DNA from 2 places in the Microbacterium oxydans genome. Region 2 is predicted to be linked to the other one. Evidence: predicted binding sites of a transcription regulator. Region 2 holds the regulator's gene; the other holds the start of a gene.
What was found. The regulator HrcA, encoded in region 2, represses chaperone genes, less so after heat shock. The targets are predictions, from matches to a motif close to TTNGCACTCGNNNNNNNCGAGTGCNAA.

Region 1 (9,650 bases), 540 kb from region 2:
CACCCGACGGGTCGCCGACCGGAGCGGACGACTTCTCGGGCTTGTCCGCGACGACGGCCTCGGTGGTGAGGAACAGCGCCGCGATCGAAGCAGCGTTCTGCAGCGCGGAACGGGTCACCTTGGCGGGGTCGATGATCCCGGCGGCGAACATGTCGACGTACTCGCCCGTGGCCGCGTTGAGGCCCTGGCCCGCGGGGAGCTCGGAGACCTTGTTCGCGACGACGCCCGGCTCGAGACCGGCGTTCAGCGCGATCTGCTTGAGCGGAGCCTCGATGGCCACGCGGACGATGTTCGCACCGGTCGCCTCGTCACCCGTCAGCGTCAGGCCGTCGAGGGCCTTCGTGCCGGACTGGATCAGCGCGACGCCACCACCGGGGACGATGCCCTCTTCGACGGCTGCCTTCGCGTTGCGGACGGCGTCCTCGATGCGGTGCTTGCGCTCCTTGAGCTCGACCTCGGTCGCGGCACCCGCCTTGATGACGGCGACGCCACCGGCGAGCTTCGCGAGGCGCTCCTGGAGCTTCTCACGGTCGTAGTCGCTGTCGGTGTTCTCGATCTCGCGACGGATCTGCGTGACGCGACCCTCGATCTGCTCGGCCTCGCCGGCACCCTCGACGATCGTGGTCTCGTCCTTGGTGACGATGACCTTGCGTGCACGACCCAGGAGGTCAAGCGTGGCGTTCTCGAGCTTAAGGCCCACCTCTTCGGTGATGACCTGGCCGCCGGTGAGGATCGCGATGTCCTGCAGCTGCGCCTTGCGACGGTCGCCGAAGCCGGGGGCCTTGACGGCGACCGACTTGAAGATGCCCTTGAGCTTGTTCAGCACGAGCGTCGCGAGAGCCTCGCCCTCGACGTCCTCGGCGATGATGACGAGCTCCTTGCCGTCCTGGATCACCTTGTCGACGATGGGCAGGAGGTCCTTGATGTTGGAGACCTTCTGGTTCGCGATGAGGATGTACGGGTCCTCGAAGACTGCCTCCTGGCGCTCCGGGTCCGTGACGAAGTACGGGTTCAGGTAACCCTTGTCGAAGCGCATGCCCTCGGTGAGCTCGAGCTCGGTGCCGAACGTCTGCGACTCCTCGACGGTGACGACGCCTTCCTTGCCGACCTTGTCGATCGCCTCGGCGATGAGCTCGCCGATCGCGGGGTCTGCAGCGGAGATGGACGCCGTAGCGGCGATCTGCTCCTTGGAGTCGATCTCCTTGGCGCTCGAGAGGAGCTCCTCGGTGATCGCAGCGACGGCCTTCTCGATGCCGCGCTTGAGCGAGATGGGGTCGGCGCCGGCTGCGACGTTGCGCAGACCCTCGCGGACCAGAGCCTGAGCGAGGACCGTGGCGGTGGTGGTGCCGTCACCCGCGACGTCGTCGGTCTTCTTGGCGACCTCCTTGACGAGCTCCGCACCGATCTTCTCGTACGGGTCGTCCAGCTCGATCTCCTTGGCGATGGAGACACCGTCGTTCGTGATCGTGGGGGCGCCCCACTTCTTCTCGAGGACGACGTTGCGACCGCGCGGGCCGAGGGTCACCTTGACCGCGTCGGCGAGGATGTTGAGGCCGCGCTCGAGGCCGCGGCGGGCCTCCTCATCGAAAGCAATGATCTTTGCCATGAGTTTTTTCGTCCCTCCTGGACGTAGACGTTGGGTTTAGCACTCAGAGTGAGAGAGTGCTAACGCCATTCTGGCACTCGACACCTTCGAGTGCAAGCCGCCGGATACGGAGGCGCCGCGAGGTCAGGAGGCCGGAGTGTCGGCGGGCGTCGCCGGCGCGGAGGTCGACCGGTCGAGTCCGATCACGACCCTGAACTGCTTCTGCCCGTCCGCACTCTCGGCGGGATAGAAGTCGCTCTGCTGCACGGCAGCACCGTCGAGGAGATTCGCCAGGCCGATGGCCGCCAGCTCGTCCTCGTCGTTCACGTAGAAGACCGTCGTGGTCGGGAAGTCCGTGCTCGAGCTGTCACCGGCCAGGACGTCGTCCGACGCCCAGCCGTTGTTGATCAGGGTCTCGCGCATCTGGGTGTCGAGGCCCTCATCGGGTGTCCCGTTCAGGATGATGACGGAGATGCTGGGGTCGACCACACCCGTCTCGACGGGGGTCGGGACGGGGGTCGGCGCCGCCTCGGGGAACAGCGAGACGCGGCCCATGACGACCAGGGAGCCGAAGATCCCGGCGATGATGAGCACGAGAGCGGCCACGAAGGACCACAGCAGCACGACCCAGCCGTTCATGCCCGGGGCCTCGGCACGGTGCGCGCCCACGCGTCCGGAGGAACGGGGGACGTCATCGAAGCGATCGCGGGTGGGCTTTGACACCCCTCGATGCTAGCGGCACGCACCTGTCAATCCGTTCCGCGGCGCGAGAGCGAGCGGTCCTGGCGCGACTTCGCGTGGATCAGCCGACGAAGCCGGGCATCCGCGACGTGCGCCGTGCTGCGCGGGAATCGCGGATCCTACGCAGCCTGCGCACCAGCATCGGGTCGTACTCGAGTGCGGCGTCGGACTCGATCAGCCGCCCCAGCAGCTGGTAGTAACGCGCGGCGCTCATGCCCAGCTGGGCGCGGATGACCTCCTCCTTCGCCCCGCCATGACGCGGCCAGGCCGTTTCGAGGGCGAGGATCGCGCGATCGCGCTCCGTCAGGTCTCCGAGCATGGGTCCAGGTTAGGACGCGTCGGCGCGGAGAGCCGCTCGCCACTCCCACCAACGCCCGAGCGGATCCGCCGCCGCCCGGACGTGCCCGTCGATCGCCACGACGAACCCCGGCCAGTCGCCCCCGACGCGCGGTTCCCACACATCGAGCAGCCGCGGCGGATCGATCGTGATCCAGTGCCCGGGAAGGCCCGAGATGCGTGCGATCAGGGCTTCCCGCTCGGCGCGCGGGATGTGCACGAGCACACCGGGCGTCGTGACGACGAGCGTGGCACCGGGCGGGGCCTCGGCCGCGAGCGCGTCGAGCTGCTCCGAGGCATCGCCGCGGACCAGCAGCGGCGGATCCGCGGCGGCGATGTCGAGCGCGGCGTCGATCCGCTCCTCCCGGCCGGCCTCCCCCGGCCAGACGAGCCCCCGCAGCCACCGCCGGTCGCGCTCCGACGTCGCGTCGAGCGGGGCGAGGTCGATGCCCGCGCGCCAGACGACATCCGGCATCCGCAGAGAGGGAAGGGCGCCCGTCACCCGGCTCTCCAGAACCACGGCGGACATCCCGTCAGCCGGATCGAGACCGGCACGGAGCCCGCCATGCTCATCCGTGAAGCGGTACGAGTAGCGATCGGGGTAGAGGCAGAGCCCGGCGGACGCCCCGATCTCGAGCAGCGCGATCGGTCCCTCGATCTCGGAGAGCACCGGCAGGAGCGCTGCCAGGCGCAGCGGCTCGTTGGTCTGCAGCGAGCGCTCCGTGCATTCCGCGACGATCTCGTCCGCATGCCGGAGCACGAAGCTCCGCCAGTGCGGGTACCCCACGAGCCCGACTCCGAGCAGCCGGGTCACCGCGAACACCAGGGGCGGCTGCCGCCTCGACTCGGGGATCCGCAGCAGGACCCGCCGCACGGCGATGTCGTCGGCGACCCCCGCTGCCCAGTCCGCGTACAGCGCGCTCCGGCCCGGCGCCTCCTCGCGGGCGAATCGTGCGTAGCGCTCCTGCACAGCGTCCGTCATCCGTCCATTCTGACGCGGCGCACCCGGCACCCCGCCACAGGAGGGAGAATGGAGGCGACTCAGGAGGACACATGTCGTACAGCGTGGACAAGACCGAAGAAGAGTGGCGCGACGAGCTCGGCGAAGAGCAGTACGCCGTGCTGCGTCAGGCCGCGACCGAGCGTGCCTGGACGGGTGAGCTGCTCGATGAGGAGCGCGCGGGCCTCTACACCTGCGGGGCGTGCAACGCCGAGCTCTTCAAGAGCGGCACGAAGTTCGACTCCGGATGCGGATGGCCGAGCTTCTACGAGTCGATCCGCCCCGACGCGGTCGAGCTCATCGAGGACGACAGCCTGGGCATGGTGCGCACCGAGGTCCGCTGCGCCAACTGCGGCTCGCACCTCGGCCATGTCTTCCCGGACGGATTCGGAACGCCCACCGGCGATCGCTACTGCATGAACTCGATCGCACTGAACTTCACCCCCGAAGCCTCGTGAGCGCGCTCGACGCGGTCCGCGCGCGTCAGTCCTGGTCGAAGGTCGACGAGCGGTCGCCGAGTCGCGAGGAGCTGCTGACGTTCGTGGCCGCCGCCGGTCGCGTGGCCGATCACTCGTCGCTTCGTCCGTGGCGGCTCATCGAGCTGCGCGGCGACGACCGAGAGGCGCTGGGCGCGGCCATCGCCAAGGCGCAGGGAGATGCCTCCCCCTCGACGAAGCCGTTGCGCGCACCGCTGCTCATCGCCGTCGTCGCGAGCTATCAGAAGAGCGAGAAGGTCCCGCGCTGGGAGCAGGAGGCCGTCGCCTCCGGTGTCGCGCACGCCCTCAGCCTGCTGCTCGACGAGGCCGGATGGGGTGTCATCTGGCGCACCGGGCACTACACCCGTGCGAAGGCGGTCGCGAAGGCGCACGGTCTCGGCAAGAACGAGGAGCTCCTCGGCTGGCTCTACGTCGGCGGCAAACCCGAGGGGAAGAAGCCCGGGCGCCGCAAGGCCGTCGACGCGCGGAAGCTCGTCACCCGGATGCCGAAGGCCGGCGCGAAATCCTCGTCGGACAAGAAGGCGAAGAAGAAGTAACGCTCAGCGCCGGCGCCGCCACGGCACGGCGACCACGACCGAGGCCACGGCGACGACCACCATGGCGATGACCTGCCAGAGCGCGGGTCCGGCCGCCGGCGGCCAGATCAGGTCGATCACGACCGAGGCCACGAGCTGCCCGAGCACGGACCCCAGCCCCATCAGCAGCACGCCCGTGTGCGCGACGATGAACGCCCCGAGCAGGATGTAGGCGGCGCCGAGGAAGCCGCCCAGGTAGAGCCACGGCTCTGCGGGGAGGGCGTTCGGCATGCCGCGGAAGGCGATGCTCACGCCTGCGGCGACGGCGAGGACCACGGTTCCCGTGATGAAGCTCATGAGCGTCGCGGAGAGCGGTGAGCTGACGCGCTGCGCGAGACGTCCGTTCGTCCCCGCCTGCCACGCGATGCCGACACCGGCGGCGAACGGCAGCAGCAGCATCCACAGCGGTGCGGAGGCGAGCACGTCGCCGGAGAGCGAGATCCCGACCGCGGCGAGCGCGAGCGCACCGCCGGCCACACGGCCCGGCGTGATCGCCACGACGCCGGCCGGACCGAACCCGATCCGATCGAGCACGAGGCCGTGCAGGGTCTGCCCGGCGACGACGCCGACGGTGAACAGCGAGACGCCGAGCACTCCCGCGGTCAGCCCCTGGGTGGACACGGTGAGAGCCCCGCACGCACCGCCGAGCAGCATCCAGAAGGGGATCGTCTGACGACGGATGCCGTTCCGCAGCCGGGCGACGCCGCGCCGCGCGGACGGGATGCAGGTGATCACCACGGCCAGGGCCACGAGTCCCACCGAGAAGGAGAGGAATCCGGCGACGATGCCGTCGTCGACCCGGACCCCGAGCACGCCGTTGATCCGTGCCTGGATCGCCGTCATGACGCCGATGGCGACCGCCCCGCCGAGTGCCAGAGGAGCGGGGAGGCGACGGGATTCTGGCACCAGTCGACCCTACCCGAGCATCCGATCGCTCCTGCGCCGGCGGATGTCGCAGCCCGGGTCTACGCTGGCGGCATGTGCGCGAGCTACGGTCTGGATCCTCGGTTCACCGACACGGAACTCCTCGAAGCCGCCGACGACGCGGTGCTCGAGGGCCTGCGCGTGTGGGCGCGGGAGAACGCGGGTGAGACCGTCCGCCCGACGGGCAAGAACCTGCGGAACCTCAACCCGCTGGTCGTGCAGCCGGATGCCGCCCCGACCCTGGAACCCGCCTGGTGGGGCTTCCTCGTGAACGGCGAGCCGGCGAAGTTCCCGTCGATCAACACGCGCTCGGAGCGACTGCAGGAGCGCCCCGGCGGGGCACGCTCGCGCGCGATCGTGCCGGCGACCAGCTGGTACGAGATGCAGAAGCCCTGGCGGCAGTGGAACGAGTTCATCGTCGACGACGGCACGCTGTTCGGCATGGCTGCCGTCACGCAGCGCGGTCGTACCGCCGACGGAGAATGGTTCACCTGCTACTCGATCGTGATGCGCCCCGCCCCGGCTCACCTGGTCGACCTGCACGATCGCATGCCGCTGCTCATCCCGGCCTCCCTCAGCCACGACTGGCTGACCGCGCCGGCGTCGAAGAAGATCGTCGACGAGGCCGTCCTCGCCTCCGACGAGATGGCCGCGCGGGTGCAGGCCCGTCCCCGGGCCTGACGCGAGGTCCGCCGCCGGGTGGAGGTCCGGCCCTCAGGAAAGTACCTGAGGAGGACGCGGGACCAGGACGGCCGCCCGTAGCGTGGACACCATGATCACAGCAGAAGGCCTCACGAAGAGGTTCGGAGACAAGACGGCCGTCGATGACGTGTCGTTCACCGTCCAGCCGGGCAGTGTCACCGGCTTCCTCGGCCCCAACGGGGCGGGGAAGTCGACCACGATGCGGATGATCGTCGGTCTCGACCGCCCGACGTCCGGACGTGCCGCCGTCGCGGGCCGCGAGTACCGCAAGCTGCGGGCGCCCCTGACCGAGGTCGGCGTGCTGCTCGACGCGAAGGCGGTGCACACCGGCCGCACCGCACGCAACCACCTCCGCGCGATGGCGGCCACCCACGGCATCCCCGCGTCGCGCGTCGACGAGGTCATCGAGCTCGCGGGTATCGACTCCGTCGCCCGCAAGCGCGCCGGCAAGTTCTCGCTCGGCATGGGACAGCGCCTGGGTATCGCCTCGGCGCTGCTCGGCGACCCGCACACGCTGATCCTCGACGAGCCGGTCAACGGCCTCGACCCCGAGGGCGTCCGCTGGGTGCGGCAGTTCGTGCGGCACGCGGCCTCGGAGGGACGCACCGTGCTCCTCTCGAGCCATCTGATGAGCGAGATGGCCCAGACCGCCGATCACGTCATCGTGATGGGTCGTGGCCGGGTGCTCGCGGACGCTCCGCTGGCCGAGCTCGTGCGCTCCTGGACGCGCAACACCGTGCGGGTGCGCACGCCGCGACCCGCCGATCTGGCGGCTGCCGTCGGCGGCCCCGACGTCGAGATCGTGAGCTCCGCGCCCGACCTGCTCGACATCGTGGGACTGCCCGCTGCCCGCATCGGCGACCTCGCGGCCGATCGCGGCATCCCGCTGCACGAACTCACCCCGACCACCGGTTCCCTCGAAGACGCCTACCTCGCCCTCACCGGCGACTCGGTCGAGTACCGCACCAAGGAGATCTCATGACCACGACACAGGCTCCCGCGCCCACGCGGACGCGCGTCGACACCGGTCGACGGCTCACATTCGTGCGTGCCCTGCGCGGCGAGTGGATCAAGCTCGCCACCCTGCGCTCGACGTGGTGGTCCATCGGGATCGCCGCGGCCCTCACGATCGGGATCTCCGTGCTCATCGCGCAGGCGGTCGAATCACCGGGCATCCAGGCCGTCGTCATGCCGATCCAGTTCACCATGCTGCTCGCCGGCATCATCGGGGCGATCTCGGTCACCGGCGAGTACTCGACGGGCATGATCCGCTCGACCCTCACGGCGAACCCGGTTCGCGGTTCCGTCCTCGCCGCGAAGTCGATCGTGCTGGCCGTGTTCCTGTTCGTGTCGTCACTGGTGATCTTCGGTATCGCGGCCGCCGCGGTCTCGCTCATCCTGGCCTCGCGGGACGAGGGCATCGACTGGTCGGACCCGTCGGCATCGATCCTGCCGATCGTGGTGGCCTCGCTCGCCATGGCCGTCTTCGCCCTGCTCGGTGTGGCGTTCGGCTTCATCCTGCGCTCCGGCGCCGGAGCGATCGCCGCGACCGTCGGCGTGCTGTTCGTGCTGCCGATCGTCGTGGGCTTCTTCTCCTTCGCGGGCGAAGGGTGGGCGTGGCTCATCGAGGCGGCGAACTATCTCCCGGTCTCGGCCGCGCAGAGCGCGATCCTGCCGAGCGAGGGTGCCGCGCTCGACGCGCCGATCGCCTTCCTGACGCTGGGCTGCTGGGTTGCCGGCGGAGCGCTCGTGGCCTGGGGCGTCCTGCGCACCCGCGACGCGTAAAGTCGACCCGGTGAGCAGAACGCGAGGCCGCAGCGACTCGATCCGTGAGGACGAGGAGCTGCGGCTTCCGCGTGCCCCGGGCCTGTTCCGACGGTTCTGGGCGCGGCACCCCCTCTTCGCGGACGTGCTGCTCACGCTGCTCTGCCTGTTCCTCTCCCTCACCCCGGCAGCGCCGATCGCCGCGTCGTCTCTGCCCGAAGCCACCTACATCGCGCTGAACATCGCCACCCTCACGATGGTCGTGATCGGATGCAGCACCCTGCTGTGGCGCCGGCGCGCACCACTCGGCCCCTTCATCGCCGCGGTGGTCCTGGGCACCGTGGGACTGTTCACGGGCATGTCCGGCGGGATCGTGCTCCTGCTCGTCGCGTGCTACGGCCTCGCCGTGTACCGGTCCTCCCGCACCGCCTGGATCTGTTACGGGATCGGTGCCGCCTGGTTCCTCGGCTTGACCGGACTGCTGATGCTGAGCGGTGCGACCGTCCTGCAGGTCGGACTCGACACCGCCCTCGGCTACGTCGCACTCGGGCTGATCGGCACGCTGGTCGGAGTCAATGTCGGCGGCCGCAAGCGCTACCTCGCCGCGGTGATCGACCGCTCGCGCCAGCTGCTGATCGAGCGCGACCAGCAGGCCCAGCTCGCGGCCGCATCGGAGCGCGCCCGCATCGCCAGGGAGATGCACGACATCGTGTCGCATTCGCTGACGGTGATCGTCGCGCTGTCGGAGGGCGCGGCCGCGACCCCGGATCGCGAGCAGGCACGCAAGGCCGCCGCGTCCGTCGCCGACACGGCGCGATCCGCCCTCACCGAGATGCGCGCGATGCTCGGCGTGCTGCGCGACGACCAGTCCCCGCTGCCGTTGGCGCCGATGCAGCCGGCACCGCCCCGGGACACGGTCGAGGGCGCCCAGCGGGCCGGCTACCCGGCGACGCTCACGGTCATCGGGCAGGCGGAGGTCTCCCCCGCCGTCGCGCACGCGATCGGACGCATCGTCCAGGAGGGTGTGACCAACGCCATGCGCCACGCGCCGACCGCGACGGCGATCTCCGTGCGCCTGGAGTACACGGCGGAGACGGTGACGATCGACATCGTGAACGACGGCGTCTCGGGCACGATCGGGTCCGACGGCTTCGGCGTGCGCGGGCTGTCGGAGCGCGCCCTGCACGTGCACGGAACGGTCCGCTCCGCCCCCGCCGATGGAGGACGATGGGTTCTGCACGCGGTGCTGCCCGCGGCGGGGAACACCCCCACCGCGAACGAGGACACGACGGAGGAAGACGGATGACGCAGGCGATCAGGGTGCTCCTGGTGGATGACCAGGAGCTGATCCGCGTGGGCTTCCGGATGGTGCTCGAAGCGGAGGACGACATCGTCGTGGTCGGTGAGGCCGTGGATGGACGATCGGCGATCACCCAGAGCGCGATCCTCGCCCCCGATCTGGTGCTGATGGACATCCGCATGCCCGAGCTCGACGGCATCGCCGCCACCGGGGCGATCGTGCGCGA
Region 2 (9,650 bases):
TCGTCGTCGTCACCGAGGACGGCAGCTGGGAAGCCGACCCGAACTACGCGACCTCGGTCGAGCTCAAGAGCGAAGACCCCCAGGTCGTCGAGGTCAAGGTCAACCCCGACGCGGTCTGGTCCGACGGCACGGCCATCGGCGTGCAGGACTTCCAGGGCATGTTCAACGCCCTGAACGGCAAGAACGAGGCGTACGCGCCGACGTCGACCAACGTCTGGTCCGACATCGAGTCCGTCGAGGCCGGCGAGAACGACCAGGACGTGCTGATCACGTTCGCGAACAAGAACGCGGACTGGCCGTCGATCCTCTCGGGCATCTACCCCCGCTGGCTCACGGCGACGCCGGAGAGCTTCAACACCGCGTGGGCGACCGGTCCCTTCGCTCCTGACGGTTCGACCTATGTCTCCGGCGGCGCGTTCGTCGTGAGCAAGTTCGACCCGACGGGCAAGACGATCACCTTCGAGCCGAACGACAAGTGGTGGGGCGACAAGCCGAAGCTCGACACCATCAACTTCAAGGCGACGGACCGCTCGACGGTCGGCCAGGCGTTCGCCAACAAGGAGTTCGACGCGGTTCCGATCAACTCGAGCGTCGACACGCTCGAGTCGGCGAAGGCCCGCTCCGACTCGTCGATCCTGAGCTCGAAGGGTGTGACGTACAGCCACGTCACGCTCAACGGAACCGCCGGCGTCTTCCAGGACGTCGAGGTGCGTCAGGCATTCGCGAAGTCGCTCGACCGTCAGATCATGGCGCAGGCCGTCATCGAGCCGCTGGGCGTCGAGCCCGAGGTCCTCAACAACCTCATCTTCCTCAACGGCCAGAACGGCTACGAGGACGACAGCGCGGACATCGCGTTCGACATCGACGCCGCCAAGAAGCAGCTGGAAGACGCCGGCTGGGTCGAGGGTGACAAGGGCATCCGCGAGAAGGACGGCAACAAGCTGACCGTCCGCCTCGTGATCCCCTCGGAGACCCCGAACTCGGCGATCCTCTCGCAGCAGATCCAGCCGATGGCCGCCAAGGCGGGCTTCGACGTCAAGATCGACACGGTTCCGTCGGCGGACTTCTTCACGAAGTACATCACGACGCAGACCCGTGACTTCGAGGCGACGATCTTCGCGTGGCAGGGTACGCCGTACCCGATCTCGTCGACGGAGTCGATCTTCAACCCGGCCGACTCGGGGCAGAACTTCCCCGGTGTCGCGGACGAGCGTCTGGACGACCTCTGGACGAAGGCGAACGCCGAGCTCGACGTGGATGCACGTCTCGACATCGCGAAGGAGATCGACAAGATCATCATGAGCGAAGCTGTGACGATCCCGCTGGCGGCACGTCCGAACCAGTACGCGGTCGCCAAGGGCGTCGTGAACTACGGTCCCTCGCAGTTCGAGTCGGTCACCGGCACGAACCACTGGGAGAACGTGGGCTGGGCCAAGTAAGCCCGATCCACTCCCCAGAATGGGCGGTCCCTCCGGGGGCCGCCCATTCTGCTACCCGGCCGACGGCGGCGAGTCGGGCATTCGTGCCCGGTCACCGTAGAATCGATGAGACATGTCCCCACGCGCTCTCACTCCGCTTCAGCCTGCCTCGACGCCGGCTGCGCAGATCCGTAATTTCTGCATCATCGCCCACATCGATCACGGCAAGTCGACCCTCGCCGACCGCATGCTCCAGATCACCGGCGTGGTCTCGGATCGCGACATGCGGGCGCAGTACCTCGACCGCATGGACATCGAGCGCGAGCGCGGCATCACGATCAAGAGCCAGGCCGTCCGCATGCCCTGGGAGCTCGACGGGCAGACGGTCGCGCTGAACATGATCGACACCCCCGGTCACGTCGACTTCACCTACGAGGTCTCCCGCTCGCTCGCGGCCTGCGAGGGCGCGATCCTGCTCGTGGACGCGGCGCAGGGCATCGAGGCCCAGACGCTGGCGAACCTCTACCTGGCGCTGGAGAACGACCTCCACATCATCCCGGTGCTGAACAAGATCGACCTCCCGGCGGCCGACCCGGAGAAGTACGCCAAGGAGCTGGCCTCGCTCATCGGCGGCAAGCCGGAGGACGTGCTGCGGGTCTCGGGCAAGACCGGCGTCGGGGTGGAAGACCTCCTCGACCGGCTGGTCCGGGACATCCCGGCCCCGACGGGCGACGCCGATGCGCCGGCACGCGCGATGATCTTCGACTCGGTCTACGACGCCTACCGCGGCGTCGTCACCTACGTGCGCATGGTGGACGGCAGCCTCTCGCCGCGCGAGCGCATCCAGATGATGTCGACCGGCGCGAACCACGAGGCCCTCGAGGTCGGCGTGTCGAGCCCCGAGCCGACCCCGACCAAGGGTCTCGGCGTCGGCGAGGTGGGCTACCTCATCACCGGCGTGAAGGACGTGCGTCAGTCGAAGGTCGGCGACACGATCACCACCTCGCGGAAGCCGGCCTCCGAGGCCCTTCCCGGCTACACCGACCCGAAGCCGATGGTCTTCTCGGGTCTGTACCCCATCGACGGCAGCGACTACGCGGAGCTGCGTGAGGCTCTCGACAAGCTGAAGCTCTCCGACGCCTCGCTCGTGTACGAGCCGGAGACCTCGGTCGCGCTCGGCTTCGGCTTCCGCTGCGGGTTCCTCGGACTGCTGCACCTCGAGATCATCACCGAGCGTCTGGCCCGCGAGTTCAACCTCGACCTCATCACGACCGCGCCCAGCGTGATCTACGAGGTGCTCACGAGCGACACCGGCGAGACGGTCACCGTCACCAACCCGAGCGAGTACCCCGACGGGCGCATCGGCTCGGTGTCGGAGCCGATGGTCAAGGCCGCCATCCTGCTGCCGAAGGACTACGTCGGCACCGTGATGGAGCTGTGCCAGTCCCGTCGCGGGACGTTGCTCGGCATGGAGTACTTCTCGGAGGAGCGCGTCGAGCTGCGCTACAACATGCCCCTCGGCGAGATCGTGTTCGACTTCTTCGACCAGCTGAAGTCGAAGACGCAGGGCTATGCCTCGCTCGACTACGAGCCCTCCGGCCAGCAGGAGGCCGACCTGGTGAAGGTCGACATCCTCCTCCAGGGCGAGAAGGTCGACGCGTTCAGCTCGATCGTGCACCGTGACAAGGCCTACGCCTACGGCACGATGATGGCCGAGCGCCTGCGCAAGCTCATCCCTCGCCAGCAGTTCGAGGTGCCGATCCAGGCGGCGATCGGCGCCCGGATCATCGCGCGCGAGACCATCCGCGCGATCCGCAAGGACGTGCTCGCCAAGTGCTACGGCGGTGACATCACGCGTAAGCGCAAGCTCCTCGAGAAGCAGAAGGAGGGCAAGAAGCGCATGAAGATGGTCGGTCGCGTCGAGGTCCCCCAGGAGGCGTTCATCGCGGCGCTCTCCGGCGACGTCGAGGGCAAGGACAAGAAGTAGCGGCACCTGCTCGCGCCCGGGGATGTGACTCCGCGCGGCGCGTGGGGGTGTTCGCTCAGGTAACGCGAAGTAGGGTGGAAGTCATGCGGCGCGGGACTTTCCGAGACGACACGGTGGACTATGCGGCCGTGGGTGCGACCCATGCTCCGGATCTGATGCAGTACCCGCCGGAGCGCAGCATCCCGGCGGAGGAATCCTGGCGGATCGGCAGCGGACTCGAGAGGTTCCAGACCGCCGGAGAAGCACTTCTCTCCTGGACGGCGCAGCGCGCCGCCGGTCTGTCCGTCGAAGACGTGCGTCCCGCTCCGGGACCCGCCTACGCCGGTGTCAGCTTCGACGCCGAGGGCAACGCGATCGCGCCGAGCAAGCGCGACGTCGAACAGCGATACGACGCCGAGGGCATGCCGTTCGTCGGCGCGGGCATGACCCTGCACCTCCGCGGTCGGATCGGCGGGATGCGGGCGGACTCCGAGCTCCGGGTGATCTCGGTCACGGAGGAGAAGCGGCGCATCGGCTTCGTGCTCGGCACCGTCGGCGGATCCGTCGTCAGCGGCGAGGAGTCCTTCGACGTCGACTGGCGTGAGGACAACGACGAGGTGTGGTTCACCGTCCGCGCCTTCGACGCGCCGAACGGACTCCTGTACCGCACCGTGCCCGCGCTCGTGAAGCGTCGCCGTCGCGAGCTGTTCGCACGCTATCTCCGCGCGATCTCCCCGCTGTACGCGACGCCCGTCTGATGGCGGGACTGCTTCCCCTCGGAGACCCCGCGCCGACGGACGGGCACCTGCCCGTCGACCTCCCGATCGACACGAGCGTGCCGTTCTCGGCGTACCTGCACATTCCCTTCTGCACCGTGCGCTGCGGATACTGCGACTTCAACACCTACACATCGACCGAGCTCCGCGGCGCGAAGCAGGAGGACTACGCCTCGACGCTGATCTCCGAGATCGCTCTCGCGCGCCGAGTGCTCGACGACGCCGGAGCCCTGCGTCCGATGGACACGGTCTTCTTCGGCGGCGGCACACCGACCCTCCTTCCCGCGGGCGATCTCGCACGCATGCTCGAGGCGGCGACGTCGGCGTTCGGCCTGGCCGAGGGCGCGGAGGTCACGGTCGAGGCGAATCCCGACACGGTGACGCCCGCGGTGGCGCGAACGCTGGCCGCGGCCGGCGTCACGCGGATGTCGGTCGGCATGCAGTCGGCCGTGCCGCACGTGCTGGCCGCTCTCGACCGCACTCACCGTCCCGAGAACGTGCGCACCGCGGTCGCTGCGGCGAAGGACGCAGGTCTCGCGGTCAGCGTGGACCTGATCTACGGGGCGCCGGGGGAGTCGCTGGCCGACTGGGAGGCCTCTCTCGATGCCGCGCTCGCCCTCGAGTCCGACCACATCTCCGCCTACGCGCTCATCATCGAGGACGGCACGAAGCTCGCCCGACAGATCCGTCGCGGCGAGGTCCCGACCCCCGACGACGATCTGCAGGCAGATATGTACGAGCTGGCGGACGCGCGTCTCGCCGCCGGCGGATTCGACTGGTACGAGGTCAGCAACTGGGCCCGCACGCCCGAGCAGCGCTCCCGGCACAACCTCGCCTACTGGCGGGGGAGCGACTGGTGGGGCTTCGGTCCCGGAGCGCACAGCCACATGGCCGGGTTGCGCTGGTGGAACGTGAAGCACCCGGCGGCGTACGCGCAGCGGCTCGCGGCATCCGAATCCCCGGCCGCGGGGACGGAGCGACCGGACGACGAGTCGCGCACGCTCGAGCGCATCCTGCTGCTCAGTCGCATCCGCGAGGGGATCGCCGTCGAGGAGGTCCCTGTCGCGAATCGGAGCCGCGTGGCCGGACTGATGGCCGACGGGCTCGTCGACCCGGTGGCCGCGGTACAGGGGCGCATCCAGCTGACCCTGCGCGGACGGCTCCTCGCCGACGCGGTGGTGCGCGAGCTCACCGACTGAGCGCGCTCCGCATCAGCCGGGGAGCAGATCCATCCCGGCGGTCCGCCGCTGCGGCACGGTCGTGCTGTCCGTGTCGAACAGACGCGTCAGCCGCCCGCTTCCGTACGCGGGCCAGCCGGGGTCGCCCTGGGTGACGAAGCGCACCCAGGCCGTGTTCATCTCGCGGGCGAGCTCCCGCGGCGCGTCCGGTCCGGCCATGCGCCTCGCCTCCTCATCGCCGAGGCGGTCGAAGACGAATCCCAGTTCCAACGCGTGCGCGGCGCGCAGATCCCGCACCGGGCTCGGCCAGGCGAACTCGTAGACGTGGGTGTTCGCCTGTCGCGCGGCGGCGACGCGGCTCAGCGGCGCGCGCAGCATCATGTCCGTCACGAGCTGTCCGAACACCTCGCCGGTGCCGGCCCCCGGGAACGCGCGGCGGTACGCGGAGACCGCTCGGCGCGGGATCCTTGAGAGGAGCCGGGCTGCCTGCAGCTTGAGCTCGCTGATCCCGGCGAGAGCCTCCGGCGGGAACCAGAGCCGGTATTCATCGGTGTTGCTGCCGATCAGCAGCGGCGTGTCGATCCCGCCGAGCACCTCATGCGGGGAACGCGGGAGGCTGTCGGGGTCGATCGCGAACTGGAACCCGGGTGCCCCGCCGAGAGGGGAGGACCCCGCCGACTGCGCCTTCCGGGCATCGAGCAGCTGCTCGGGCGTGAGGGCGGCGAACGCGTCGCGATCGGCCCGCACACCGAGCCGCTTCGCGAGCTGCGCCGTCACGCGTCCCGCCTTCTTCGCGGTCTGCGCCCGGAGTGGTCCGGACTCGATGATGGCCCGGCCGATCAGCGCCCGCGAGTCGTCACGAGCGAGAAGACCGGCGACGATCGCCCCGCCGGCGGATTCGCCCATCGCAGTGATCCGCTCGGGATCGCCGCCGAACGCCGCGATCTCGCGATGCACCCATTCCAGCGCGGCGGCGGCGTCGCGGAGGCCGAGGTTGCGGGGTGCGCCGTCGAGCACGGAGAACCCCTCGGACCCCAGGCGGTAGTTGATCGAGACGAACACGATCCCGGCCTTCGCGAAGACCGTGCCGTCATAGAGGGGCAGCGCGGCGGTACCGCGCTCGAGGGCCCCGCCGTGGATCCACAGCAGCACGGGAGCAGCGGATGCTCCTGACGGCGCCCACACGTTCGCCGTCAGGATGTCGTCGCCCTCGATGCGCACGGAGCCCAGGAGCTCGCCGATGGCACCGGCGTAGGGAACCTGGGGCGGGGTGGGCCCGAACTGCGTCGCCTCGCGGACCCCGTGCCAGGCGGTGACGGGCTGCGGGGCTCGGAAGCGGTTCTCCCCGAACGGCGCGTCCGCATAGGGGATGCCGAGATAGCGGACGATCCCGTCCTCCTCGGAGCCGCGGACGAAGCCGCTCGACAGGGAGGCCTGGGGAGAGGTGGTCATGAGCGTCATCCTAGGGTCGCCCGCCCGCAGTACGGAGAATCCCGAGCTGCACGGGGTAGGATTGGCACTCTGAACGTCCGAGTGCCAGCGGGAGGGAAGGCGATGGTCACAGAGCGAGGACTCCAGGTTCTCCGCGCGATCGTGCAGGACTACGTCGAGACCCACGAACCCGTCGGCAGCCGCTCCATCGTCGACCGGCACTCCTTCGGCGTCTCGGCGGCGACGATCCGCAACGACATGGCTCTGCTCGAGGACGAGGAGCTCATCACGGCTCCGCACACCTCGTCCGGCCGGGTGCCCACCGACAAGGGCTACCGCGTCTTCGTGAACCACCTGGCCCAGCTGCGTCCGCTCTCGTCGGCCCAGCGCTCGGCGATCGAGTCGTTCCTCGGCGAGCCGGCCGACCTCGACGACCTGATGGTGCGCACCGTGCGGGTGCTGACGCAGCTGACCGGACAGGTCGCGCTCGCCCAGTATCCGTCCTTCGCCCGCGCCCACGTCACGCACGTCGAGCTCGTGGCACTCGCGCCGAACCGACTCCTGATCGTGCTGGTGACCGATGCCGGCGGTGTGTCGCAGCGCATGGCCGTCCTCCCCGAGATGATCGACGACACCGAGATGGCCGTGCTGCGCGCGCGTCTGTCCGCGCTCATCACCGGGCAGGCGATCGGCGAAGCCTCCGACCGGCTCCAGGCGCTGCTCTCCGCGGAGGAGACGCCGAAGGACCTCGTGCTGCGCGCGATCGCCGGCGTCGTCATGGACGAGCTCGGCAGTTTCCGGCAGGAGCGTCTCGTGATGGCGGGCGCCGCGACGCTCGCGCGGCGGGAACAGGACTTCCGCGGCAGCATCCATCCGCTCCTCGAGGCGATCGAGGAGCAGGTGACGCTGTTGCGGCTGATGAGTGAGATGGTGACCGACGAGCACGGGCTCGCGGCGAGCATCGGCACGGAGAACGCTCCGTTCGGGCTCGGCGAGGCATCGATCGTCGCCAGCAACTACGCCGCGCCCAGCGGCACGGCGCGCGTCGGCGTGATGGGGCCGACGCGCATGGACTACCCGAGCAACCTCGCCGCAGCACGGGCCGTGGCCCGCTACCTGTCGCGGATGCTCGACGAAGACGAGGCCGGCCGCTGACGCGGTCGCCACCAGGACACACGCAGAAGGGCGATTGTGGCGGACCACTATGAGGTTCTCGGGGTGTCCCGAGACGCTTCCACCGACGAGATCAAGAAGGCGTATCGACGCCTGGCGCGGCAGCTGCACCCGGATGTGAACCCGGGAGAGGACGCTGCGGAGAAGTTCAAGCTCGTCACGCACGCGTACGACGTGCTCAGCGACGACGAGTCCCGTCGTCGCTACGACATGGGCGGCGGAGACGGCGCGGCCGGCAACTTCGGAGGGTTCGCCGGCTTCGGGGACATCTTCGAGACCTTCTTCGGGGCGGCGCAGGGCGGCGGTCGCGGCGCGCGTCCGCGCTCGCGCCGCGAGCGTGGTCAGGACGCCCTCGTCCGCGTGACGCTCGACCTGGGCGATGTCGTGTTCGGCGCCCACCGGGACATCGAGGTCGACACCGCCGTGCTGTGCGAGACCTGCCAGGGGTCGTGCTGCCAGGAGGGCACCTCGCCGGTCACGTGCGACATCTGCGGCGGCTCCGGTCACGTGCAGCGCCAGGTGCGCAGCCTGCTCGGCAACGTCGTCACCTCGCAGCCCTGCGGCACGTGCGAGGGCTACGGCACGACCATCCCGTACCCCTGCGGCACCTGCGGCGGACAGGGTCGCGTGCGCTCGCGCCGCACGGTGTCGCTCGACATCCCCGCCGGCGTCGAGACGGGCCTGCGTCTGCAGCTGCCCGGTTCGGGAGAGGTCGGCAAGGCCGGCGGCCCGAACGGCGACCTGTACGTCGAGGTCACCGTCAACGCGCACCCGGCGTTCAGCCGTGAGGGCGACGACCTGCTCGCCACGCTCGAGGTGTCGATGACGGATGCCATCCTCGGCACCGAGACCACGATCCAGGGGCTGGACGGCGAGGTCGACCTCGAGATCCGCGCCGGCGTGCAGTCCGGAGACGTGCTGACCATCAAGGGCCGAGGCATCACCCCGCTCCGCGGCACCCAGCGCGGCGACCTGCGGGTGGGCGTGCAGGTACTGACCCCGACCAGGCTGGACTCCGCGCAGCGGGCGCTGATCGAGGACTTCGCGAAGAAGACCAAGGCGCCGGATCCGCAGCTGGCCCAGTTCCAGCAGGGCCTCTTCTCCAAGCTCCGCGACCGCTTCCGCAGCCACTGATCATGGCCCTGCACTTCCTGGTCGAGTCGTCCACGGATGCCGCGGTCGGAGACCTCGTGTCGCTCACCGGTGCCGAGGCGAAGCACGCCGCCGTCGTGCGGCGGCTCCGCGTCGGCGAGGCCGTCACGGTCGGCGATGGAGCGGGTGTCTGGCTGACGGGCTCTGCCGAGGAGGTCTCGCCGACCCGTGTCGAGGTCCGCATCGCGGAGCGCGTCGAGCACGCCGCACCCACGCCCAGAGTCGTGCTGGTGCAGGCCCTCGCGAAGGGGGACCGGGACGAGCTCGCGGTGCAGGCGGCGTGCGAGCTCGGCGTCGACGAGATCGTGCCGTGGCAGGCGAGTCGCAGCGTGTCCCGCTGGGAGGGTCCCAAGGCCGTGAAGGGCCGCGAACGGTGGGCGACCATCGTGCGCGAAGCCGCCAAGCAGGCCCACCGCGCCTGGCTCCCCGAGGTCGCCGCGCCGGTCTCGACGAAGCAGCTCGCGGAGCGGGCGGGTTCGCAGCGGGTGCTCCTGCTCGATCCCACGGCGTCCGTCCGTCTGTCCGAGATCGAGCCGGACGGACGCGATCTCGTGCT

Region 1: groL (chaperonin GroEL) is a predicted target of HrcA. The motif match lies at 1,643-1,669, and genes of this name have one in related genera.

Annotation. Positions count from the first base shown of each region.
Region 1 is NZ_CP092891.1:2,708,603-2,718,252, forward strand. Features, by position in the region: gene groL (chaperonin GroEL) at 1-1,606, opposite strand, end outside; gene MME74_RS13050 (LytR C-terminal domain-containing protein) at 1,730-2,308, opposite strand; gene MME74_RS13055 (DUF3263 domain-containing protein) at 2,388-2,645, opposite strand; gene MME74_RS13060 (DUF2332 domain-containing protein) at 2,655-3,644, opposite strand; gene msrB (peptide-methionine (R)-S-oxide reductase MsrB) at 3,716-4,120, shown strand; gene MME74_RS13070 (nitroreductase family protein) at 4,117-4,695, shown strand; gene MME74_RS13075 (DMT family transporter) at 4,699-5,610, opposite strand; gene MME74_RS13080 (SOS response-associated peptidase family protein) at 5,713-6,339, shown strand; gene MME74_RS13085 (ABC transporter ATP-binding protein) at 6,431-7,342, shown strand; gene MME74_RS13090 (ABC transporter permease) at 7,339-8,145, shown strand; gene MME74_RS13095 (sensor histidine kinase) at 8,156-9,430, shown strand; gene MME74_RS13100 (response regulator) at 9,427-9,650, shown strand, end outside.
Region 2 is NZ_CP092891.1:2,164,628-2,174,277, reverse strand. Features, by position in the region: gene MME74_RS10425 (ABC transporter family substrate-binding protein) at 1-1,439, shown strand, start outside; gene lepA (translation elongation factor 4) at 1,552-3,405, shown strand; gene MME74_RS10415 (DUF1990 family protein) at 3,489-4,142, shown strand; gene hemW (radical SAM family heme chaperone HemW) at 4,142-5,359, shown strand; gene MME74_RS10405 (carboxylesterase/lipase family protein) at 5,372-6,790, opposite strand; gene hrcA (heat-inducible transcriptional repressor HrcA) at 6,893-7,924, shown strand; gene dnaJ (molecular chaperone DnaJ) at 7,961-9,076, shown strand; gene MME74_RS10390 (16S rRNA (uracil(1498)-N(3))-methyltransferase) at 9,079-9,650, shown strand, end outside.